3 regions of the Pseudoalteromonas sp. Scap06 genome follow, and region 2 is predicted to be linked to each of the others. Evidence: predicted binding sites of a transcription regulator. Region 2 holds the regulator's gene; each other region holds the start of a gene.
What was found. The regulator sigma-54, encoded in region 2, starts transcription at its own class of promoters, with help from an activator protein. The targets are predictions, from matches to a motif close to GTTGGCACGNNNNTNGNNT.
Positions count from the first base shown of each region.

Region 1: FLM47_RS12725 (BON domain-containing protein) is a predicted target of sigma-54. The motif match lies at 1,675-1,693, and genes of this name have one in related genera.
Region 3: FLM47_RS06860 (EF-hand domain-containing protein) is a predicted target of sigma-54. The motif match lies at 1,119-1,137, and genes of this name have one in related genera.

Region 1 is NZ_CP041330.1:2,740,292-2,743,576, forward strand. It holds gene FLM47_RS12715 (tRNA1(Val) (adenine(37)-N6)-methyltransferase) at 1-224, opposite strand, end outside; gene srmB (ATP-dependent RNA helicase SrmB) at 301-1,527, shown strand; gene FLM47_RS12725 (BON domain-containing protein) at 1,767-2,087, shown strand; gene FLM47_RS12730 (mechanosensitive ion channel family protein) at 2,529-3,285, opposite strand, start outside.
Region 2 is NZ_CP041330.1:423,321-426,605, reverse strand. It holds gene lptB (LPS export ABC transporter ATP-binding protein) at 1-511, shown strand, start outside; gene FLM47_RS01980 (RNA polymerase factor sigma-54) at 581-2,080, shown strand; gene hpf (ribosome hibernation promoting factor) at 2,107-2,394, shown strand; gene ptsN (PTS IIA-like nitrogen regulatory protein PtsN) at 2,399-2,851, shown strand; gene rapZ (RNase adapter RapZ) at 2,871-3,285, shown strand, end outside.
Region 3 is NZ_CP041330.1:1,495,586-1,498,870, forward strand. It holds gene xthA (exodeoxyribonuclease III) at 1-301, opposite strand, end outside; gene FLM47_RS06855 (exonuclease III) at 544-975, shown strand; gene FLM47_RS06860 (EF-hand domain-containing protein) at 1,178-1,699, shown strand; gene scpB (SMC-Scp complex subunit ScpB) at 1,851-2,441, shown strand; gene rluB (23S rRNA pseudouridine(2605) synthase RluB) at 2,438-3,285, shown strand, end outside.

The sequences.
Region 1 (3,285 bases), 1.1 Mb from region 2:
GCTTGCTGGTAGGCGGCTTCATCAACCTCAACCGCACTCACCTTTAAATCTGGCACTCGCTGTTTACACATTAACGCCAACAACCCCGTGCCTGTGCCAATATCTAATAACGAACTAGCATCGCTTAAATCAGCCCATGCCCCGAGTAAAATACCATCGGTAGAGACCTTCATGGCGCACTGGTCGTGCTCAACCTTAAATTGTTTAAATGCAAAACCAGACATTTTTTCACCTTTTCATTCACCAAGTAGATTTAAGTGCGTATAATTAACGGCAATTGTCCCCTATTTTTGACACTCTATGCAATTTTCTGAATTTGATCTTGATAATAAGCTACTCAATGCTATTAATAAAATGGGTTTTGAAACCCCTACTAGCATTCAACAACAAGCCATTCCTGAGGCGTTGCAAGGGCGTGATATTTTAGCGTCTGCACCGACAGGTACGGGTAAAACGGCGGCATTCTTAATTCCAGCAATTCAATATTTAATGGATTTCCCGCGTCGTGATCCGGGCTTTGCACGGGTATTAATTATGACCCCAACTCGCGAGCTTGCTTATCAAATTCATGAACAATGTGAGTTACTTGCAAAACAAACCCACTTAAAAATTGGGGTGGTTACCGGCGGTATTAATTACGGTACACACAAAGAAATTTTTGAAAATAATAACGACATTTTAATCGCCACACCTGGGCGTTTAATGGAGTATTTGGAAACTGAAAACTTCCACGCAGAAAACGTAGAAATGCTCATTCTTGATGAAGCCGACCGCATGCTCGACATGGGCTTTCGTAAAGAAATGCTGCGTATTTGTGATGAAGCTAAAAACCGTCGTCAGTGCTTTTTATTCTCAGCTACTCTTGAAGGTGACAGCGTAGAATTATTTGCAGAGCGTATTTTAAACGACCCGGCTCTACTTGAAGCCGAATCATCACGCAAAGAAAAAGCTAAAATACATCAATGGGTTCATTTAGCTGACGATTACCATCACAAGCTTGAGCTATTAGTTAACACCTTAAACGGCCCTGATGTTAGTAAAGCGATTGTGTTTGTAAAAACTCGTGAGCGCCTTGAAACCCTTATTGGTGAACTAACCAATAACGGCGTTAAAGCTGCGTGGCTACGTGGTGAAATGCCACAAGATAAACGCATGAAAGCGATGGAAAATTTCCACAGTGGCAAAACCCGCATTTTAGTCGCGACCGATGTAGCCGCGCGTGGTATTGATGTAGCTGATATAAGCCACGTAATTAACTTTGATATGCCTCGCACTGCAGATGTTTACGTACACCGTATTGGCCGTACAGGTCGCGCGGGTAAAAAAGGCATAGCAATTTCACTAATTGAAGCACACGATATTGGCATCCTTTACAAAGTAGAACGTTACATAGAGCAGAAGCTAAAACGCCGTGTATTTAAAGGATTAGAGCCAAAACATAAAGAAGCTAAGCCACCAGTTAAAAAGCGTAAAGATCCAGTAAAAATGAAAGCGAAGAAAAAAGCCAAAGCTAAAAAGAAAAAATAGCTTTAGCTTTAGTACATTTGATTGAGCCGACGTTTGTCGGCTTTTTTGTGGCTTAAAAACAGTGAGTAAGCAATTCAGAGTAATATGTAAAAACTACTTAGCTGAATAACCACTTAATAAAATACCCAATTATTTCAAACAGTTAAATTTGGAATGAAACTTGTAACCCTAGTCAATATATGAGTATTAAAACGCCAAATAACGGCGATAATTTTTCAAAACACATTAAGGATATAGTTATGAGTCGCATTAAATTTACTATCGGTTTTATTTCGTTTTGTTGTTTATTTTTATTAGTCTCTGCTTTTAAAGTTAGTGCAGCAACGCATTTAGCGATAGTGAGTAGTGTGGCCACACAAGCTACTTTACAGCAATCTATTACTCATGAATTACGTACTAACCCAAACCTAGAATTAAAAAATTTAAACGTACAGGTTGAAAATGGCGACGTTGAACTTAAAGGCAAAGCTAATAACGGTTTTGAACGTGCTCTTGCACAAAAATTTTTAGAAAATATGGATGGGGTTAAAGTCATTCGTAACAAAATTAGTGTGATTTAATACATCTCCTTCTTAACTTATTCTTCAGCGCTGCTTGTTGCTCCAACACAAGCGGCGCTTTTTATGGCCTGCAAGATATAATTTAATGCAGAACATACTCCCGAGCCAGTATAAATAGCTTGATTAAAAGCCTTTTAGTTTACGCGCCAATCGCGACGCTCATTGCAGCTACTTATACCATTGAATCCTTTACTCAAAGACACTTCTATATAGGGCTTGCATCAAGCTTGAGAACATATTCGATTAATTAAATAATCTATTTTGAAATGAGAAACCTTATCGATATAGTTTTCTAATTGAGACGCTTTTAACTTAGTTAACGCAAGGCTTTAGTTACTTCCGAACATCAATTAATTATAATAAAAAGCGCGTTTTTACTTTGTAAAAACGCGCTGATAGTCAGTAAGTTTTTCCTACCGCTTTACCCTTGTAAATTTAAAATTAATTGCTTTCCTGGCTTGTATCAGTGTTGCTATCAGCCTCTTTACTAGTTGACTGCTGACTTATTTTATCGCTTATCATGGCATCGAGTTTTTCACCGCCTTTAATACCGAAATCCAACGTACGAATAGGAAACGGAATACTTATATCAGCAGCATCGAGTGCTTGCTTTACTGCCACAACACCTTTGTGACGCACCGTCATAAAATCGGGCTCACCAGGGTATTTAATCCAAAACCATACCAATAAGTTTATACTGCTATCACCAAAGCCTTCTGCGTACACCGCGGTCTCATCTTTGCGGATCACAAAGTCGAATTGATTAATTTTTTCGACAATAACTTCACTGGCTTTTTCTATATCGTCAGCGTAAGAAATACCTACTGGTACTTCTATTCTTCTGACCCCTAAAGTGCTGTAATTACGCAGTACATTTCTAAATAGTATTTTATTAGGAACCAGTATCAACTGCCCGTAAAAGCTCTCTATTAGTGTGTTACGTAAATTTATTGAATGCACTGAACCAAATACGTTATCGGTCTCGATAACATCACCCGCTTTGAACGGTTTACGAATACCCATAGCAATACCCGCAATTAGGTTTTCGGTCATATCTTGAAAAGCAAAACCAATGGCGAGACCAACAATACCTGCACCCGCAAGTAGTGACGTAACGGTACTTTTTAAACCCATAAAATCAAGGGCAATAAAGACTCCTACACTCAAAACAATGACTTTAAAAATGGAGGCCATTAAG
Region 2 (3,285 bases):
GCACAGCCGAGCTCGCCTAGGGATAGGATATTTACCACAAGAATCATCGATTTTTAGAAAGCTGACGGTCTACCAAAACTTAATGGCTATTTTAGAAACACGCAAAGAGCTTAATAAGCAGCAACGTGAAGATACCTTAAATAATTTACTTGATGAATTTAGTATTCAACATATTCGTGACAGCCAAGGTATGGCCCTATCAGGTGGTGAGCGCCGCCGTGTTGAAATTGCGCGAGCATTAGCAGCAAATCCTAAATTTATACTATTAGACGAACCCTTTGCAGGGGTTGATCCTATCTCTGTATTAGATATTAAAAAAATTATAGAACACCTTAAAAATCGAGGAATTGGCGTATTGATCACAGATCACAACGTACGCGAAACTCTTGATGTTTGTGAAAAAGCCTACATAGTTTCTCATGGAGAGTTAATTGCATCAGGCACTCCAGAATATGTATTAAACGATAAAACGGTACGCGATGTTTATTTAGGCGAGCAGTTCAAGCTCTAATATGTGTGTTATTACACTAAGCATCTGCTAATATTAATTATACTAATTTAAAAGGATTGTTAGAGATAAATGAGGCAATCATTACAGCTGCGCATGGGCCAGCAACTTACAATGACTCCACAGTTGCAACAAGCAATTCGCTTATTGCAACTCAGTACATTGGATCTCCAGCAAGAAATTCAAGAAGCGCTCGATAGCAATCCCTTGCTTGAAGTTGAAGAACAAGATTACAGTGAAGATGCTGCGGGTAAAAACGAACAAAAAGCCGATATCGAAGAATCAACGCTAAGTGCTTCAGCTGATGAAAAACCTAGCGAATATGAGCAAGATAGCGGCGAAGCCATGACCAAAGACACCATTAGCGATGATATGGCAATGGATGTTACATGGGATGAATACATGAGCGCAGCACCTGCCTCTTCATCAGGACCAATGCCTGAAGATGAATCAATTTATCAAGGCTCTTCAACTGAAACGCTACATGAATATTTAATGTGGCAATTGCAACTGACACCGTTTAGCCCTACTGATGAAGCCATCGCGATTGCTATCGTAGAAGCCGTGGACGATTCGGGCATTTTAACTCTTAGCTGTGAAGAAATATTAGAGAGCTTTAATCAAGAGAACGACATAGAAGATGAAGTTGAACTTGATGAAATAGAAGCGGTATTAAAGCGTATTCAGCTATTTGATCCGGTAGGAATAGCCGCGCGTAGTTTACAAGAGTGTTTGTGTATTCAATTGAATCAGTTTGATCAAGACACGCCTTTTTTAAACGAAACAAAAATGATCTTAACTGATCACATTGATTTATTGGCTGCGCGTGATTATCGCACGTTAATGAAGAAAACTAAGCTCAAAGAAGATGAGCTTAAAGAGGTCATGACGTTAATTCACACCCTTAGCCCAAAACCGGCAGACACTATCGTTAGAGAAGAGTCAGAGTACGTTATTCCTGATGTGTCGGTTAAAAAAGTGAAAGGCCGTTGGGTGGTTGAACTAAACCCAGATAGCATGCCTAAAATTAGGGTAAACAGCCAATATGCAGCTATGTCTCGTACGGTCAAATCAAGTGGCGATAGCCAGTTCATTCGCTCACACTTACAAGAAGCTAAATGGTTTATAAAAAGCTTAGAGAGTAGAAACGACACGCTGCTTAAAGTAACCAACTGTATTGTGCAGCAACAACAGGCCTTTTTTGAACATGGTCCTGAGGCGATGAAGCCTATGGTACTTAATGACGTAGCCGAAATGGTAGAAATGCACGAGTCGACTATTTCACGTGTTACTACGCAAAAATACATGCATACACCACGCGGTATTTTTGAGCTTAAATATTTCTTTTCCAGCCATGTAAGCACTGAAAATGGTGGTGAATGTTCTTCAACAGCAATACGCGCATTAATTAAAAAATTAATCGCTGCAGAAAACTCAGCTAAACCATTGAGTGATAGCAAAATTGCAGATATATTGGCTGAGCAAGGAATTAAAGTAGCAAGGAGAACTATTGCAAAGTATCGCGAATCTCTAGCTATTCCCCCGTCAAATCAACGTAAAAGTTTGATTTAAGGCGTACAACAAAGAGGAAAATGTTTATGCAACTGAATTTAACTGGTCGCCATGTAGATATTACCGACTCGCTTAGAGACTACGTAAATAGTAAATTTTCGAAGTTACAGAGGCACACTGATCACATAACGAATGTGCACGTTATTCTCGATGTAGAAAAACTAAACCAAAAAGCCGAAGCAACCGTTCATGTTAGTGGCGCTGAGATTTTTGCTTCTACTGAACACCAAGATATGTATGCCGCTATAGACTCGCTGATTGACAAGCTAGATCGTCAAGTAATTAAACACAAAGAGAAACTTGCTCGACACTAACACTATGAAACTAAGCTCACTTATCTGTCAGGACTGCAGTAAAGCTGCGGTCCTTTTTAATAGTAAAAAAAGAATTTTAGAATTTATCAGTGAATTGGCTCACAATAAACTGCCCTATTTAGCTCAACAAGATATTCTTAATGCATTAACAGCAAGAGAAAAACTAGGGAGCACAGGTATAGGCCGAGGAATTGCAATTCCTCATGGTCGTATGAGTGGTGTACAAGAGCCTCTTGCACTTATATTAGTGAGCGAAGCGGCTATTAATTTTGATGCAATAGATAATCGACCGGTCGACATTTTTGTTGCCTTAATTGTACCCGACGGTGACAATAAGCAGCATTTAAAAACCTTAGCCACTATAGCTGAAAAGCTCAACGATAAAGAATTTTGTAAGCAATTACGGGCGGCAAAATCCGACAATGAGCTGTACCAGATCATTGTAAGTCAACCGTAGCAATAATAAAGGGTGATAAATGGAATTAATAATTATAAGTGGTCGCTCAGGTTCTGGTAAATCTGTTGCGTTACGCGTTGTTGAGGATTTAGGTTATTATTGTGTAGATAATATACCTTTAAATTTATTACCTTCTCTTGTTCGTAGTGTTTCCGACAGCTACAATAAAATAGCTGTAAGTGTTGATGTGCGTAACTTACCTAAAGAACAACAACAGTTTAATGAAATCATTGAATATTTGCCTGGTTTTACTAAGCCAACGGTGTTTTATTTAGACAGTGACGATCAAACCTTAATCAAACGCTTTTCAGAAACACGCCGTCTTCATCCTCTTTCTATTGATTCTCTGCCACTTGATTTAGCAATAAAAAAAGAAAAACAACTCCTTGATGTACTCATTAATCGTGCCGATTATATGATTGATACCACAGGCT
Region 3 (3,285 bases), 1.1 Mb from region 2:
CATTTTCTTGTTCTACAGTGACGCTAATCATCCGCTTTTGCGACTCATCGGTGTCAGTAGAGAAGCCTTTTAATACCGATTTAGGCTCTTTTTTGCATAACATTGCCACACCGTAATGGGCTTTTTGCCCATGAAAATAAACGTGGTAACCCATCTTTTGTACATCATCTAGCGGAAACGCTTCATCGTGTACCTTGATCTCTTGAAGACCGATAATATCTGGTTGATGTTTATCAATAATAGCTTGTAACTGGTGTAGACGAGCGCGCAGGCCATTGATATTAAAAGAAATCACTTTCATAAAGTTAACCTTCAAACTTATTTTCATTGTTAGCTAAATTGTATCAGCATTTAGAGCGACATAACATGACTGAAATGAGAAAATAACTGCACAATTGTTGCTCAATTACTGCTTAATGTTTAAACATTGTAAATGCATTATTAAATAACAAAATAAATAAAATATTCAATTGATATGTTAAAAGTTGTCTATATAATGCGCAGAAATCGTTTGTTTAACTCGTTCAAATAGGACTACCCCTGATGAAAACTCAATTACTTTTAGCTGCCTCTCTTTTTGTTTCTGTTACTGCTTCTGCACAAAGCAATACATACTTTAGCAAAGACAACAAATTAGAGTCTAACTTGTGTGTAGTAAGCGCCAATGAAGGTTTTTCAGCTGCACGTAAAATGGCTGCAAAGCATGGTATGTACTTATCGCGTTATTCAAAAAGTATCCTATGTAATGGTCAAGATATCCGAGATATAGCTAAAAAAGAATCAGCGGTTCAAGTTGCTTCATCTAAAGTTGAAGTATTTGCAAAAGATTCACATCAAGAAACACAGTTATGTATGACTGCATTAAAGCAAGGCTTACAACCAGTACGTAAGCAAATTGGTAACTTAAACACATTAAAGTGTAATGGCCAAAACGTAACTGATTTTGTAAAGCGTTACCAAGACGCTGCAATCTAAATTGCCGTATTTGATATAAACAGCTCGGTTCTTACCGAGCTTTTTTTTGCAAAAATTACCACAGTAGTTTGCAAAAATTGCATTGTCGAATATCGCTGCACAAGAGTGTTGTTTTTAAGTTATTGTTTTTATTGAATTATAATTCTGGCATCGTATTTGTATTATTTAAATTGAAATTTATTAATTTACAAGGATACGTCTTATGAAAAAATTAACGATAGCTTCTACTATTTTAGCCGCATTGAGCTTAGCTGCATGTTCTTCAAATCAGGGTCTAGAAAAAATCGACAGTGATTTTGCAAGCTTAGATAACGATAGCGATGGTTTTATCTCAAAAACTGAAGCTGACGATGATAGTATTTGGCAACACTTTTCAAATATAGATACAAATATAGATAATCAAATAAGTCGTACTGAATATGATGCTTATATGCAGCTAAATGCTGGTAAAGTTGCAACTGATAGTGAAGTAAGTGAGTCTGCATTTAAGGCTGATATTGCGAAGTTTGATAAAATAGAAAATGACTTTAAAAGCTTAGATAATGACAGCAACGGCTTTATTTCAGTTACTGAAGCTGACGATGATGATATTTCAAATCACTTTGGCTACATGGACAGCAATAAAGATAAACGAGTAAGTAAAAATGAGTTTAATAGCTATATCCAAAAGCATGGTGATTCTGTTGCAGAAGACGATGCACTTGAGCAATTCAAAAATAGCTAAATTACATTATTAAATACACTTGATACCAAGCCAGTGTTTTTCACTGGCTTTTTTATACCTATTAAATGTTATTTTATTAATATGTTTTCCTAGTTTGCCGTTGTTCTGTCATAATAGATGGCTGTGTGTTTTTATTAACTTTAGAGTGATTATGGTTGGTCGGCGAATTAGTGATGAACAATTAATTGAAATCATTGAAGCGGCGATTTTCGTGGCAGACAAGCCCGTATCAAAACGTCATCTTAAGGACACGGTTTTAAACGACTTAGCAATTTCTATGGCGCGCATTAATGATGCTGTAGAGGCCATTCAAATTCACTATCAGACGCGTGGAATACGTTTAGTTGAGGTAGGGAGTGGCTATCGTTTTCAAGCGTGCAGTAGTTTAAGCCCATGGTTGAGTAATTTATGGCAAGAACGTGCGCCTAAGTACTCGAGAGCTTTACTCGAAACCCTGTCGCTAATTGCCTATAAGCAACCCATTACCCGTGGTGAAATTGAGCAAGTACGGGGTGTAGCAACTGGCTCAAATATTATTAAAACTCTGCTTGAAAGAGAGTGGGTTAAAGTAGTTGGGCATAAAGAAGTACCCGGTAAACCGGCACTTTATGCAACGACTAAACAATTTTTAGATTATTTTTCGATAACGGGACTTCATGATTTACCCGCATTGCCAGAGCAACAGCAAAGTAAAATTACCCAGTTATTAAGTGATCCTTCTGTGAGAGAACCATCCAAATGAGTATACAAGGTGAAAAGTTACAAAAAGTCCTAGCCCGTGCAGGGGTAGGTTCACGCCGTGAAATGGAAAAATACATCGACGCTAACCGCGTGAGTGTAAATGGTAAAGTGGCGAAATTAGGTGACAGGGTTGAAGAAACCGATTTAATTCGTGTGGACGGTCACACTGTTAAAATTGAAGAAAAAGCTGACAGAATTTGTCGTGTGATTATGTATAACAAGCCTGAAGGTGAACTAAGCACCCGTAAAGATCCTGAAGGGCGTAGAACTGTATTTGATCGTTTACCCCGTATTGATGGTGACCGCTGGATAGCGGTAGGGCGATTAGATGTGAATACGTCAGGGCTAATGCTTTTTACCAATGACGGTGAATTAGCGAATCGCTTAATGCACCCGAGTTACGAAGTTGAGCGCGAATACTCCGCTCGTGTATTTGGTGAAGTGACTGACGAAACGATGAAAAACTTACTTCGCGGTGTAGAGCTTGAAGATGGTCCGGCTAAATTTACCGGCATAAAGCCTATGGGCGGTGAAGGAATTAACCGCTGGTACAACGTAACACTTAATGAAGGTCGTAATCGCGAAGTTCGTCGTCTATGGCAATCACAAGATGTGGAAGTATCACGCCTAATTCGTATACGCTACGGTAAATTAGAGCTTGATAAGCGTGTACCACAAGGTGGTTGGATTGAGTACGATTTAGACACAGTTAACTACTTACGTAAAACAGTTAAACTTGGTAAAGAAACGCAAACTAAGCTGTCGGTTATCCCTGAAAAACGTAAAGATAAGCGCGCTAAAATAAATCAAATTCGTAAGGCGGTTAAAAAGCACAATCAACGTGT